DNA from 3 places in the Streptomyces sp. NPDC058373 genome. Region 1 is predicted to be linked to each of the others. Evidence: predicted binding sites of a transcription regulator. Region 1 holds the regulator's gene; each other region holds the start of a gene.
The links. The regulator HrcA, encoded in region 1, represses chaperone genes, less so after heat shock. The targets are predictions, from matches to a motif close to TTNGCACTCNGNNNNNCNGAGTGCNAA.
Positions count from the first base shown of each region.

Region 1 (4,856 bases):
CGAATCTCGACTCCTCCCCATCCGCCGGGCTCCCCGCGCCGGCCCCGCCCGGACGGATCCCCGGGAAACGCCTCGGGGCCCGGCCCCGCCGTCAGGCGGTGCCGGGCCCCGGAACGTGCGGGTCCGGACGGCTCAGGAGCGGCCGTTGAACGCGTCCTTCAGGCGGGAGAACAGGCCCTGCTGGCCGGGCTGGAACTGGCCGGTGGGCCGCTCCTCGCCGCGCAGCTTGGCCAGTTCGCGCAGCAGGTGCTCCTGCTCGGCGTCGAGCTTGCCGGGCGTGGTCACCTCGACGTGCACGATCAGGTCGCCCCGGCCGCCGCCGCGCAGGTGCGTGACGCCGCGGCCGTGCAGCGGCACCGACTGGCCGGACTGGGTGCCGGGCCGGATGTCGATCTCCTCCATGCCGTCCAGCGTCTCCAGCGGCACCTTGGTGCCGAGGGCCGCGGCCGTCATCGGGATGGTGACCGTGCAGTGCAGGTCGTCGCCGCGGCGCTGGAAGACCGAGTGGGGCAGCTCGTGGATCTCCACGTACAGGTCGCCGGCGGGGCCGCCGCCGGGGCCGACCTCGCCCTCGCCCGCGAGCTGGATGCGGGTGCCGTTGTCGACGCCGGCCGGGATCTTCACCGTCAGCGTGCGGCGCGAGCGGACCCGGCCGTCCCCGGCGCACTCCGGGCAGGGGGTGGGCACCACGGTGCCGAAGCCCTGGCACTGGGGGCAGGGGCGGGAGGTCATGACCTGGCCGAGGAAGGACCGGGTGACCTGGGAGACCTCACCGCGGCCGCGGCACATGTCGCAGGTCTGCGCGGAGGTGCCGGGGGCGGCGCCCTCACCGTTGCAGGTGTTGCAGACGACGGCCGTGTCGACCTGGATGTCCTTGGTGGTGCCGAAGGCGGCCTCGTCCAGCTCGATGTCGAGCCGGATCATGGCGTCCTGGCCGCGCCGGGTGCGCGAGCGGGGGCCGCGCTGGGACGCCGTGCCGAAGAAGGCGTCCATGATGTCGGAGAAGTTGCCGAAGCCGCCCTGGCCGAAGCCGCCCGCGCCGCCTCCGCCGCCGTTCTGCGACATGGGGTCGCCGCCGAGGTCGTAGACCTGCTTCTTCTGCGGGTCGGAGAGGACCTCGTAGGCGGCGTTGATCTCCTTGAAGCGCTCCTGCGTCTTGGGATCCGGATTGACATCCGGGTGCAGCTCGCGGGCGAGTCTGCGGAATGCCTTCTTGATCTCGTCCTGGGAAGCGTCGCGGCGCACGCCGAGTACGGCGTAGTAGTCCGTGGCCACTTACGACTCCGCCAGGATCTGTCCGACGTAACGTGCCACTGCGCGTACCGCTCCCATCGTTCCGGGGTAATCCATGCGGGTCGGTCCGACCACGCCGAGTTTGGCGACTGCCTCGCGTCCCGAACCGTAGCCGACCGAGACGACCGACGTGGAGCTGAGGCCCTCATGGGCGTTCTCATGACCGATCCGTACGGTCATGGCCGAATCCTTCGCCTCACCGAGGAGTTTGAGCAGGACGACCTGCTCCTCCAGCGCCTCCAGGACGGGGCGGATGGTGAGAGGGAAGTCATGCCCGAAGCGCGTGAGATTGGCGGTGCCGCCGATCATCAGCCGCTCCTCGGTCTCCTCGACCAGGGTCTCCAGGAGCGTGGACAGCACCGTCGAGACGGTGGGCCGGTCCTCGCTCTCGAAGGCCTCCGGAAGGTCCTGCACCAACTGCGGGACGTCGGCGAAGCGCCGCCCCGCGACCTGGCTGTTCAGCCGGGCCCGCAGGTCGGCCACGGAGGACTCGCCGAACGGCGCCGGGCAGTCGATCATCCGCTGCTCGACCCGCCCGGTGTCGGTGATCAGCACCAGCATCAGCCGGGCCGGGGCCATCGACAGCAGCTCCACGTGCCGGACCGTGGACCGGGTCAGTGACGGGTACTGCACCACGGCGACCTGCCGGGTGAGCTGCGCGAGCAGCCGCACCGTGCGGGCCACCACGTCGTCCAGGTCGACGGCCTGGTCGAGGAAGTGATGAATGGCACGCCGCTCGGGCGCCGTCATCGGCTTCACGTCGGCCAGCCGGTCGACGAAGAGGCGGTACCCCTTGTCGGTCGGGATGCGCCCCGCGCTGGTGTGCGGCTGGGCGATGTACCCGTCGTCCTCCAGCGCGGCCATGTCGTTGCGGACCGTGGCCGGGGAGACGCCGAGCTGGTGGCGCTCGGTCAGCGCCTTCGAGCCGACCGGCTCCTCGGTGCCCACGTAGTCCTGGACGATCGCGCGCAGCACTTCGAGCCTTCGTTCGCTGAGCACCGCGCACCTCCCAGTCGCCTGCCACGCCTCCCGCGTCCCCCGCGGGTCTCTGCTGGCACTCACCTCGCGCGAGTGCCAACCACGTCGCCGACCAGTGTACGGCTGACCGGTACACCTGCGGCAAGGCCGGGGCGGACACGGCCCGGGTCGGGCGGCGAAGTCACCCGGTACCGCCGGGTATGCCGTCGCGTCGCCTGAGAAGGTGGAGGGGTGATGAGGCGATGAACGCGTACGAGACCGCGCGCGGACCCGGCTGGGAGTGGTTCGCCCCCGGCGTCGGGCGGCTGCGGCTGCCCCGCTGGGACGCGACGGCCGGGCTGGTCGTGGGCCCGTCCGGCGCCCTGCTGGTGGACGCGGGCGCCTCCCTGCGCGAGGGCGCCCTGCTGCGCCGCTCGGCCGAGCGCGTCCTGCGCGAGCGCGGGGTCCGGCGTGTGACGCATCTGGCACTGACCCACGCCCACTTCGACCACGTCTTCGGCGCCGCCGCCTTCGCGGGCGCGGAGGTCCACGGCGCCGTCGGCCTCGACGCCGTCCTCACCCACACCGACACGCTGGAGGCCGACGCGGTACGCCACGGGCTGTCCCCCCGCGAGGCGGGCGAGGCCGCCGACGCCCTGGTGGTGCCGCGCCACGCGGTCTCCGGGGAGGCCGTGGTGGAGCTGGGCGGCGTCCACCGGGCCGTCCTCGCCAACCTGGGCCCCGGCCACACCGGCCACGACCTGGTCGTCCTGGTGCCGGGCACCCCCGACGTGGTCTTCTGCGGCGACCTGGTCGAGGAGTCCGGCGAGCCGCAGGCGGGGGCCGACGCGGTGCCCGCGCGCTGGCCGGAGGCGCTGGAGAGGCTGCTGGCGCTCGGTGGCCCGGACGCGGTCTACGTGCCCGGGCACGGGGCGGCCGTCGGTGCGGCGTTCGTGCGGGCCCAACGTGATGAGCTGGCCCGCCGGTTCGCCCTGTCATAACGTCTGCCCATGCGCAGCTACCAGCCGGATCTGACCCCGCCGTGGAAGAAGCGGACGCCCGCCCCCGAGGTCGAGGCGCTCCCCGACCTCGTCGTGGAGGAGCCCGCCAGCGGCTTCTGCGGCGCGGTGATCCGCTGCGAGAAGTCCGCCGAGGGCCCAGTGGTCACCCTGGAGGACCGGTTCGGCAAGCACCGGGTCTTCCCCATGGTGGAGCGCGGCTTCCTGCTGGAGGGCCGCCCGGTCACCCTGGTCCGCCCGAAGGCCGGGCAGGCCCCCGCCGGGCCGTCGCGGACCGCCTCCGGCTCGGTGGCGGTGCCGGGCGCGCGGGCGCGGGTGGCGCGGGCGGGCCGTATCTACGTGGAGGGCCGCCACGACGCCGAGCTGGTCGAGCGGGTCTGGGGCGACGACCTGCGCATCGAGGGCGTCGTCGTGGAGTACCTGGAGGGCGTCGACGACCTGCCCGCGATCGTGGAGTCCTTCGCCCCGGGCCCCGACGCCCGCCTCGGCGTCCTCGTCGACCACCTGGTCCCCGGCTCCAAGGAGTCCCGTATCGCGGCCGCCGTCAGCAGCCCGCACGCGCTGGTCGTCGGCCACCCGTACATCGACATCTGGCAGGCGGTGAAGCCCGCTTCGGTCGGCATTCCCGGCTGGCCCGACGTCCCGCGCGGTCAGGACTGGAAGACCGGCACCTGTCGCGCGCTGGGCTGGCCCACCGACACCGGCGCGGCCTGGCACCGCCGCATCCTCCCCGCGGTCCGCACCTACAAGGACCTGGAGCCGGCCCTGCTGGGCCGGGTCGAGGAACTGATCGACTTCGTGACGGCACCTGCTGAGGACGGATAGGCGACGCCTCAGGGCCGCCGGTGGCGCTTGACCGGCGGCAGAGTCGGGAAGTCGCCCGTCTCCAGCACGACGTCGAGCAGCGGCAGGGGCACGTCCAGCCCGAAGGAGTACGTCTGCTCCAGCCGGTAGTCGGCCTGCTCGCCCTCGCCGTACACCCGCGCGAGGGGCAAGGCGGTCAGTCCACCAGGTCCCGCACCACCGCGTCCGCCAGCAGCCGGCCCCGCAGCGTGAGGACGGCGCGGCCCTCGGCGAAGGGCTGCTCGGCGAGGAGGCCGTCGGCCAGGGCGCGGTGGGCGGCCGCCAGGCCCGCCGGGTGGAGGATGTCGAGGGGGCAGCCGTCGGCGAGGCGGAGTTCCAGGAGGACGCGTTCGACGCGGCGGTCCTCGGCGGTGAGGAGTTCGCGTCCGGCGCCGGGTGAGCGGGAGTCGGCGAGGGCGGCGGCGTAGGCGCCGGGGTGCTTGACGTTCCACCAGCGGACGCCGCCGACGTGGCTGTGGGCGCCGGGGCCCGCGCCCCACCAGTCGGCGCCGCGCCAGTACAGCTCGTTGTGGAGGCAGCGGCCCGCCTCGGTGGTGGCCCAGTTGGAGACCTCGTACCACTGGTACCCGGCCTCGGCGAGCAACGTGTCGGCGATCAGGTACCGGTCGGCGTGCTCGTCGTCGTCGGTGGGCGCCACCTCGCCGCGCCGGATGCGGCGGGCGAGGCCGGTGCCCTCCTCCACGATCAGGGCGTACGCGGAGACGTGGTCGGGCCCGGCGCCGA
Region 1 is NZ_JBHXJE010000030.1:32,252-37,107, forward strand. It holds gene dnaJ (molecular chaperone DnaJ) at 133-1,275, opposite strand; gene hrcA (heat-inducible transcriptional repressor HrcA) at 1,276-2,292, opposite strand; gene ACFWMZ_RS18025 (MBL fold metallo-hydrolase) at 2,514-3,251, shown strand; gene ACFWMZ_RS18030 (DUF3097 domain-containing protein) at 3,261-4,094, shown strand; gene ACFWMZ_RS18035 (hypothetical protein) at 4,103-4,264, opposite strand; gene hemW (radical SAM family heme chaperone HemW) at 4,270-4,856, opposite strand, start outside.

Region 2 (4,856 bases), on a different contig from region 1:
TCAGGGCAGCCGCCCCTCCCAGTTGATCTCCCGCACCTTCGCGCGCAGCACCTCCCTCCGGTCGGCGGCCCGCACCGCGCGCGGCGGGCAGTCCCACTCCTTGCCGCCACCGGGCGGCCGGAGCTGGATGTACGGGCCCTCGCTGCCCATGACCCGGCCGAGGCGGCCGTCCCGCGCGTCGACGGCGAAGGCGCCGACCACCCACACGACCTCGGGCACCTGAGCCTCCCCACCGTCGGCGCAGCAGGCATCGTCGTCACTCATCGCTGCCGGGCCCTCTCCAGCACGGCGCTGAGCCGGTCGGCGGTCTCGACGTTGCACCGCCCGAGGTCGACGAGGGGCGCGGGGTCGTTCCCCGCACTCGACACCGGCTCCAGCCCCAGCGAGGGCAGGGTGATCCCGGCCTTCGTCAGTTCGGCGCGGAGCCGGTGCACCGCCTCCTCGGCGGCCCCCACCCGGTCGGTGGTCCTGCGGTGCGCCTCCGTGCCCTTCACGGCGCTCACTCCCTCTCCATCGTCCACGCTCTGTAGTGAGATAGCCCACACAGCGTGTTCAACGCGCCGATGCCCCCGACAGTGGCGCTCCTCCCCACATCCGGGGGTAGCGGCGGGCACACCGGGGGGTGGCGACGGCGCACGGAGCGGTCCGGGTGACCGCCCCGCACACCCCCGCCGGGTCGCCGCACGCCCGCGTACCGCAGGATGGTCGCCATGACCACGACCCGCCCCGGTGCCACCCCCGACGGGGCGGACGAACCGTACGAGCCGGTCTTCACACCCGCCCCGGGCGGCACCCGGTACGTCTACAACCACCGCAATCCGGTGGGCCTCGCCCTGATCGTCCTGGCACCGCTGGTCGCGCTCGGCGTCATCCTCCACCTCCAGGACAGCGGGGGCTGGAGCCGCGAGGAACTGCGGGAGGCGGTCTACGCGGCCGCCGAGGAGATGGACCGGGCCCCGCACGCCCACCACTCCGACCTCGGCTACGCCTGGTCCCTGGAGGAAGCCGTCGACCGGCAGCCGGGCACGCCCTTCATCGGCGCCTCCGCCCACCGCGGCACCGGCCCGGACCGCACCGCGTACACGGTCACCGGCTCCGGCACCTCCGCCGCGTACTGCCTCCACGTGTACGAGGGCCACGACACGGCCGTGGACCGGCCGATCCTCCATGTCTCCGCCGAGGACGGGCCCTGCTGAGCAAGGGCCCGCGCCCCCGCACGCCCCGGAACGCACGGCGCCCCCGCCATCCGCCGGTGGCGGGTGACGGGGGCGCGTGGGTGATCCCGGGCCCTCGGGGGCGACCCCCTTGCCTCAGGACCACCGCACGGAAGTCAGGACTGCGGCCTGCTGCCGTGGTTGGCGCCGTTCTTGCGGCGGGCCTTCTTCTTACGGCGACGCTTGGAGGACATAGCCGCGCTCCTTATCTCTTGAGCGCTTGTTCGCCTCCGGGCGAGTACCTGTCGGCTCCCAAGCGCGGGTCGGTCAGGGTGGCCGTCAGGCCGGGTCCAGCCTCGCACATGGCGGGTGCCGGAGGCGATTTCGCGGACGGGCGGCACCAACGCCACCGGGGCGGCATCCCTCCAAGGAGGGACACCGCCCCGGTGGGCGTGGTGTCGGACGGGCCGACCGGAGGCGAGTCCGGTCAGAAGTCCATGTCACCGCCGGGCATGCCACCCGGGGCGGCGGCGGCGGACTTCTCCGGCTTGTCGGCGATGACGGCCTCGGTGGTGAGGAAGAGGGCGGCGATCGACGCGGCGTTCTGGAGCGCGGAGCGCGTCACCTTGGCCGGGTCGAGGATGCCCTCGGCGATCATGTCGACGTACTCACCGGTCGCGGCGTTGAGGCCGTGGCCGACGGCGAGGTTGCGCACCTTCTCCACGACCACACCGCCCTCCAGGCCGCCGTTGACGGCGATCTGCTTGAGCGGGGCCTCCAGGGCCAGCTTGACGGCGGCGGCACCGGTGGCCTCGTCGCCCTCCAGCTCCAGCTTCTCGAAGACCGAGGACGCCTGGAGCAGAGCCACGCCACCACCGGCGACGATGCCCTCCTCGACGGCGGCCTTGGCGTTGCGCACCGCGTCCTCGATGCGGTGCTTGCGCTCCTTCAGCTCCACCTCGGTGGCGGCACCGGCCTTGATGACGGCCACGCCGCCGGCCAGCTTCGCCAGACGCTCCTGGAGCTTCTCGCGGTCGTAGTCCGAGTCGCTGTTCTCGATCTCGGCGCGGATCTGCGAGACGCGGCCGTTGACCTGCTCGCTGTCGCCGGCACCGTCGACGATCGTGGTCTCGTCCTTGGTGATGACGACCTTGCGGGCGCGGCCCAGCAGGTCGAGACCGGCGTTCTCCAGCTTGAGGCCGACCTCCTCGGAGATGACCGTGCCGCCCGTGAGGATGGCGATGTCACCGAGCATGGCCTTGCGGCGGTCGCCGAAGCCCGGGGCCTTGACGGCGACGGACTTGAAGGTGCCACGGATCTTGTTGACCACCAGGGTCGACAGGGCCTCGCCCTCGACGTCCTCGGCGATGATCAGCAGCGGCTTGCCCGACTGCATGACCTTCTCCAGCAGCGGGAGGAGGTCCTTCACGTTGCCGATCTTGGAGTTGACGATGAGGATGTACGGGTCGTCGAGCGACGCCTCCATCCGCTCCATGTCGGTGGCGAAGTACGCCGAGATGTAGCCCTTGTCGAAGCGCATACCCTCGGTGAGCTCCAGCTCCAGACCGAAGGTCTGGGACTCCTCGACGGTGATGACGCCTTCCTTGCCGACCTTGTCCATCGCCTCGGCGATGAGCTCGCCGATCTGCGTGTCGGCGGCGGAGATGGAGGCGGTGGAGGCGATCTGCTCCTTCGTCTCCACGTCCTTCGCCTGCTCCAGCAGGGCGGAGGAGACGGCCTCGACGGCCTTCTCGATGCCGCGCTTCAGCGCCATCGGGTTGGCACCCGCGGCGACGTTGCGCAGACCCTCGCGGACGAGCGCCTGGGCCAGGACGGTCGCGGTCGTCGTGCCGTCACCGGCGACGTCGTCCGTCTTCTTCGCGACCTCCTTGACCAGCTCGGCGCCGATCTTCTCGTAGGGGTCTTCGAGCTCGATCTCCTTGGCGATGGAGACACCATCGTTGGTGATCGTGGGGGCGCCCCACTTCTTCTCGAGGACGACGTTGCGGCCCTTGGGGCCAAGGGTGACCTTGACGGCGTCGGCGAGCTGGTTCATCCCGCGCTCGAGACCGCGCCGCGCCTCCTCGTCGAACGCGATGATCTTGGCCATGTGAAGTGGTCCTCCCAGGACTGGGGGTCCCCCCGGACTCTGTCTGGGGGAGGGTGGATACTCCGGACCGTGCTGGCGCCCGCGACGGACGGCCTGCCTGCCTCGCGGTTCCTTGCCCCGCGTGGCCTGCGGGCCTCACCGACCCGGTCCTTCTGTCACTCTCACTCGGAGAGTGCTAACGCCAATAATTAGCACTCGGGGTAGGAGAGTGCAAGGCGCTAGGGGCCCTTGGGCCCCGCGCCCCCGGTTTGGTTCGGCTCTTCGGCGCCGGGTCCGAGGTGGCCTCAGGCGCCGGCCGGGCTCGAAAGACGGCCTCACGCGCCGGCCGGGCTGTCTTGTGCCGCCCTGTCCGCTCACCGGCGCGCGTCACTGATGGCCTCAAGCGCCGGCCTGGCTGTCATAGCCCGGCCGGCGCTTGAGGCCCCCGTGCGGCGCGGGGCGGCGCCGAGGTGGGTCGTGGGCGCGCGGCAAGCAGAGGGCCCGCCCCCTGTTCGGGGGCGGGCCCTCTGGTGAGTGTGGTGCGGTCGGCGCCTCAGGCGGCCACACGGACCATGTCCGCCTGCGGCCCCTTCTGACCCTGCGAGATCTCGAATTCGACCCTCTGACCCTCTTCAAGGGTGCGGTAGCCGTCCATCTGGATCGCGCTGTAGTGGACGAAAACATCCGCACCACCGTCGACCGCGATGAAGCCGTAGCCCTTCTCCGCGTTGAACCACTTGACGGTGCCCTGAGCCATGCCTAACTCCCCTATTACTGGCCCTTGCACAGGCCCGCACTTCGCGGACCCGGGTCAGACCTCACCCCCCAACCCGCGGTCGGGGGTGTGCGCCGGAACGCGTCGACCGCCGCTGAATGTATCTGCCCAACTGCCGTCTGCAACAGGTCAGTCGGACGAGAAATCCGGGCGCCGGGGAAGGGCGGAACCGGGAGGATGCGCCGGAGTTCCGGGCAAGTCGGGCCCGGCAAAAGGCGCGCAAGGGGGCGAACAGCCGGGTCACTTTGGCTGCTTCTTGTCGCGGAAAGAACGGCGCCTCATATGCTCCTGGCACAAACGCCGGAGCCTGTTCCCCAACTCTATCGCGCTCAACCCTGCAGAATTGCCCCCTCCGCTTTCCGGTGAGGGAAAGGAACGGAGAGGGCAATTCGGTGGTGCGGGACGGAGCGGAGCCGCGCGGGCGCGGCGCGGGGCTCAGCAGCCGCCTGCGACCGCCGGGATGATCGAGACGCCGGCGCCGTCGGGCGTGGCGGTCTGAAGCCCCTGCTCGAAGCGGACGTCGTCGTCGTTGACGTAGACGTTGACGAAGCGGCGGAGCTTGCCCTGGTCGTCGAGGACGCGGGCGGCGATGCCGGAGTGGTTCTTCTCCAGGTCGGCGATGACCTCGGCGAGGGTGGCGCCCTCGGCGGCGACCTCGGACTGGCCGCCGGTGTAGGTGCGCAGGATGGTGGGGATGCGGACGTTGACGCTCATGGGACAGCCTTCCGGGAGCTGGGCGGCGGGACGGGTGGGCGCGTCGGGAACGCGCGGGCGACGGCGTCAGGAGGTGGCGAGACCGGCGGCGCGGAACGCGTCCAGGTCGGGCCGGATGGTCGCG
Region 2 is NZ_JBHXJE010000065.1:9,636-14,491, reverse strand. It holds gene ACFWMZ_RS26325 (hypothetical protein) at 1-264, opposite strand; gene ACFWMZ_RS26320 (hypothetical protein) at 261-503, opposite strand; gene ACFWMZ_RS26315 (hypothetical protein) at 711-1,196, shown strand; gene ACFWMZ_RS26310 (50S ribosomal protein bL37) at 1,331-1,408, opposite strand; gene groL (chaperonin GroEL) at 1,642-3,264, opposite strand; gene ACFWMZ_RS26300 (cold-shock protein) at 3,797-4,000, opposite strand; gene ACFWMZ_RS26295 (MoaD/ThiS family protein) at 4,454-4,732, opposite strand; gene thrC (threonine synthase) at 4,799-4,856, opposite strand, start outside.
Region 2: groL (chaperonin GroEL) is a predicted target of HrcA. The motif match lies at 3,453-3,479, and genes of this name have one in related genera.

Region 3 (4,856 bases), on a different contig from region 1:
AGGGCGGAGCGGGTGACCTTGACCGGGTCGATGACGCCGGCCTTGACCAGGTCGCCGTACTCGCCGGTGGCCGCGTTGAAGCCCTGGCCCTTGTCGAGCTCCGCCACCTTGGTGGTGATGACGTAGCCCTCAAGCCCGGCGTTCTCGGCGATCCAGCGCAGCGGCTCGACGGCGGCGCGGCGGACGACCGCGACACCGGTGGCCTCGTCGCCGGTGCGGCCGAGGTTGTCGTCGAGGACCTTGACGGCGTGGACCAGAGCGGAGCCACCACCGGAGACGATGCCCTCCTCGACCGCGGCGCGGGTCGCGGAGATGGCGTCCTCCAGACGGTGCTTGCGCTCCTTCAGCTCGACCTCGGTGGCCGCGCCGACACGGATCACGCAGACGCCGCCGGCCAGCTTGGCGAGGCGCTCCTGGAGCTTCTCGCGGTCCCAGTCCGAGTCGGTCGACTCGATCTCGGCCTTGATCTGGGCGACGCGGCCCTGGACGTCCTCGGCGTTGCCGCCGCCGTCCACGATGGTCGTGTCGTCCTTGGTGACGGTGACGCGGCGGGCGGTGCCCAGCACGTCCATACCGGCCTGGTCGAGCTTGAGGCCGACCTCCTCGGCGATGACGGTGGCACCGGTGAGGGTGGCCATGTCGCCGAGCATCGCCTTGCGGCGGTCACCGAAGCCGGGCGCCTTGACGGCGACGGCGTTGAACGTGCCGCGGATCTTGTTGACCACCAGGGTCGACAGGGCCTCGCCCTCGACGTCCTCGGCGATGATCAGCAGCGGCTTGGAGCCACCCGCCTGGATGACCTTCTCCAGCAGCGGCAGCAGGTCCTGGATGGAACCGATCTTGCCCTGGTGGATCAGGATGTACGGGTCGTCGAGGACGGCCTCCATACGCTCCTGGTCGGTCACCATGTACGGCGACAGGTAGCCCTTGTCGAAGGCCATGCCCTCGGTGAAGTCCAGGTCGACACCGAAGGTGTTGGACTCCTCGACGGTGATGACACCGTCCTTGCCGACCTTGTCCATCGCCTCGGCGATGAGCTCGCCGACCTGCTTGTCCTGCGCGGAGAGCGCGGCGACGGCGGCGATGTCGGACTTGTCGTCGATCGGGCGCGCGGTGTCGAGCAGCTCGGCGGAGACGGCGGCGACCGCGGCGTCGATGCCCTTCTTCAGGGCGGCCGGGGAGGCACCGGCGGCGACGTTGCGCAGGCCCTCGCGGACCAGCGCCTGGGCCAGCACGGTGGCGGTGGTGGTGCCGTCACCCGCGATGTCGTTGGTCTTGGTCGCCACCTCCTTGACGAGCTGGGCGCCGAGGTTCTCGTACGGGTCGTCGCACTCGACCTCACGGGCGATGGTGACGCCGTCGTTGGTGATGGTCGGGGCGCCGAACTTCTTGTCGATGACGACGTTGCGGCCCTTGGGGCCGATGGTCACCTTGACGGTGTCGGCGAGCTGGTTCACGCCGCGCTCAAGGGCGCGACGGGCGTCCTCGTCGAACTTCAGAATCTTCGCCATGGGAGCTTTTCGAATCCTCTCGGAGCGGCCTGCCGCCGCGCTCTCGAAATGAAACGCGCCCCTCGCCACCCGGCAAACACTCGCGGGGGCCAGGGGCGCGCTTCAGGAAAAAGGTGGAGTCTGCCGTCCGGTCTGGCGACCGGACGCCTCCGGCCTGCTACTTCTCGATGATGGCGAGAACGTCGCGGGCCGAGAGGACGAGGTACTCCTCGCCGTTGTACTTGACTTCGGTGCCGCCGTACTTGCTGTACAGCACGACGTCGCCGGTCTTGACGTCGAGCGGCAGGCGCTCGCCGTTCTCGAAGCGGCCCGGGCCCACAGCGAGGACGACGCCCTCCTGGGGCTTCTCCTTCGCGGTGTCCGGAATGACCAGGCCCGAAGCCGTGGTCTGCTCGGCGTCGAGCGGCTGGACCACAATGCGGTCCTCAAGCGGCTTGATGGCAACCTTGGAGCTGGCGGTCGTCACGATCCGACCTCCCCCTTCGGAGATCTCACGGGGTTAACTGATCTGAGTGTGGCGACCAGGTCGATCCGTCGTCGCGGGTGCCGGACCTGCCCGTCGCTGTGTTGGCACTCTCCTTCGGGGAGTGCCAGACCTGAGACTATGACCGCGATTAGCACTCGGTCAAGCGGAGTGCCAATGCGCGCGGCGCGCGCCGGCACTTGCCCGCCTGCGAACGGGCCCCTCCGCCCGAACCTCAGCCGTCCACCGGGCCCTCACGCCGGGGCTGATCCCGACCCCAGCCACCCCGAGCCCGGCCCGCGTTCGAGGCCATCAGTGACCGGCCCGGCCGCACGGCGCCGCACCAGACCCAGCCCGGCCGACGCTTGAGGCCACCCGGCTCGGCCGGGCCGAAGACTCGCCGCTCCGCGGCTCATCGGGCTCAAGCGCCGGCCGGGCTGAAATGTGGCCTCAAGCGTCGGCCGGGCTGAGGTCGGCCGGGCCGAGGCTCAGACGTAATCCTCCAGCCGGGCCACGGCGTACCCCTTCGCCGTGATCACCTTCATGGCCTGCCGCACCATGTCCGGCATGCTCCCGTCCCAGTCGTCCGTCCCCCGGAAATGGGTGAGGATGATGTCCCCGGGATGCAGATCCCGGTCCCATTCGCGGTAGTCGACCCGGTCGGTGAACGCCTCGGCGTTCCACAGCGGGACCGCCTCGATGCCGCACTCCTTCGCCGCCTTGAGGGTGTCCTGGTTGTAGTTGCCGTAGGGCGGCCGGAAGAGCCGGGGCCGTTTGCCGTACTGCTTCTCGATGGTGTCCTGCATGCCGCAGATCTGGTGGTGCTGCTCCTCGTAGGAGAGCCCGGGCAGGTAGGGGTGGTCGAGGGTGTGGTTGTGGAGGGCGGTGCCCTGCTTCTGCATGGCGCGGAAGTACCCGTAGTCCTCGCTGGCCAGGTAGTCGCTGAGGAACGCCGAGTAGGGGATGTCGAGTTCCTCCATCATCCGCAGGAACTCGGGGTCCTTCTCGGCCCCGTCGTCGATGGTCAGGAAGACCACCCGCTCCTTGACGGGGACGGTGGTGAAGACGTGCGGCAGGTTCTCCTGGCCCGCGACCTCGAAGCCGTCGCGCGTACTGAGGGTGGGTTTGGCCTCGGGCGGGGCGGGCGCGGTCAGCGGCACCTGCGCCAGGCCCCACTTCCGGGCGGCGGCGGCGATGGCGGCCTGCTTCTTGGCCAGCCGTCCCGCCTTGGTCTCCGGCGCGGGCCCCTGCTGCCCGGAGGCCCCCGGTGCGCCCGCCCCCGCGGGCCCGCCCTCCGCGCCGAGGGCACACCCGGAGAGCAGCGCGGCGGCGGTGAGCCCGGCGGCGACGAGCCGGGCGGTACGGGTGCGGCGCAGCAGGCCGCCAGAGCGGCGCCCCGACCCGACCCTTTGATCCTTTTGTCGTACTTGTCCCATGAGGCCGCATCCTGGCAGCGCCCCGCGCCCCCACCGCCCCGACACCGCGAGTGGCGGGCCCCGGTCCACCGAGTGGCCGACAGGGGGCGGGAGGGGCGGGGTACGCCCCGGCGGAGTGGAGCCGCCCCCGCCTCCCGGAGAATGGCCGGGTGACCGATCTGGACTCCTTCACCGCCCTGCTCACCCCCGAGGGCCGCGCCCTGCTCGACGCCGTCGCGGGGCACGACCCGGCCGACGAGCTGGCCACCGCGACCCGGCTGCGCCGCGACCACCCGGCGCCGCTGGTCTCGGCCGCGCTGGGACAGGCGCGGCTGCGGCAGCGGGCGGCGGTCAAGTTCGGTCCGGACGCGGCCCGGATGTTCTTCACCCCGCACGGCGTGGAGCAGGCGACCCGTACCGCGGTCGCCGCCCACCGCGCGGCCCGGCTGGCGGCGCTCGGCGTCCGTACCGCGGCCGACCTGTGCTGCGGGATCGGCGGCGACGCGATCGCTCTGGCACGGGCCGGGGTGCGGGTCCTCGCGGTCGACCGGGATCCGGTGACGGCGGCCGTGGCGCGGGCCAACGCGGAGGCGCTGGGGCTGGCCGACCTGATCGAGGTCCGCGAGGCGGAGGTGGCCGAGGTGGACACCTCCGGCTGCGACGCGGTCTTCGTCGACCCCGCGCGCCGGGGCGGACGCGGCGGCCGGGTCTTCGACCCCGAGGCGTACTCCCCGCCGCTCTCCTGGGCGGTCGAGGCGGCGCTGCGCGCCCCCGCGGCCGCCCTGAAGATCGCGCCGGGCGTCCCGCACGAGACGATCCCGCCGCAGGCCGAGGCCGAGTGGATCTCGTACGGCGGGGAGGTGAAGGAGGCCGTGCTGTGGTTCGGCGGCGCCCACGCGCCCGAGGGCGTACGCCCGGCACCCGGTTCGGTCCGGGCCACCCTGCTGCCCGCCGGCGACCAGCTCTGGAGCCCCGAGCCGCCGCCGGACGTGGCGGCGGGCCCCGTGGGGCGCTACCTCTACGAGCCGGACGGCGCCGTGATCCGCGCGCACCAGGTCGCGGAGGTCGCCGAGCGGGTCGGCGGCCACCTGCTCGACGAGACGATCGCCTACGTCACCTCGGACATCCTCCACCCGACCCCGTTCGCCACCGCGTACGAGATCACCGACGTGCTCCCGTTCAACCTCAAGCGCCTCAAGGCCCTGCTGCGGGAGCGTGAGGTCGGCGTCCTCACTGTGAAGAAACGGGGTTCGGCGGTGGAGCCGGAGGAGGTGCGCCGCCGGATGAAGCTGCGCGGGCCGCACGCGGCGACGGTCTTCCTCACCCGGGTGGCGGGGGCTCCGACGATGCTGGTGGGCGGGCCCGTCTCCAGCCCGGCCGGCGGTTGAGGCCACCACCCGCAGCCCAGCCCGGCGGGGGAACCGGAACAACCCCCTCCCCGCTTCCCCAAGGAACTTCTGCAAAAAC
Region 3 is NZ_JBHXJE010000070.1:11,559-16,414, forward strand. It holds gene groL (chaperonin GroEL) at 1-1,511, opposite strand, end outside; gene groES (co-chaperone GroES) at 1,669-1,977, opposite strand; gene ACFWMZ_RS26890 (polysaccharide deacetylase family protein) at 2,463-3,410, opposite strand; gene ACFWMZ_RS26895 (SAM-dependent methyltransferase) at 3,560-4,777, shown strand.
Region 3: groES (co-chaperone GroES) is a predicted target of HrcA. The motif match lies at 2,126-2,152, and genes of this name have one in related genera.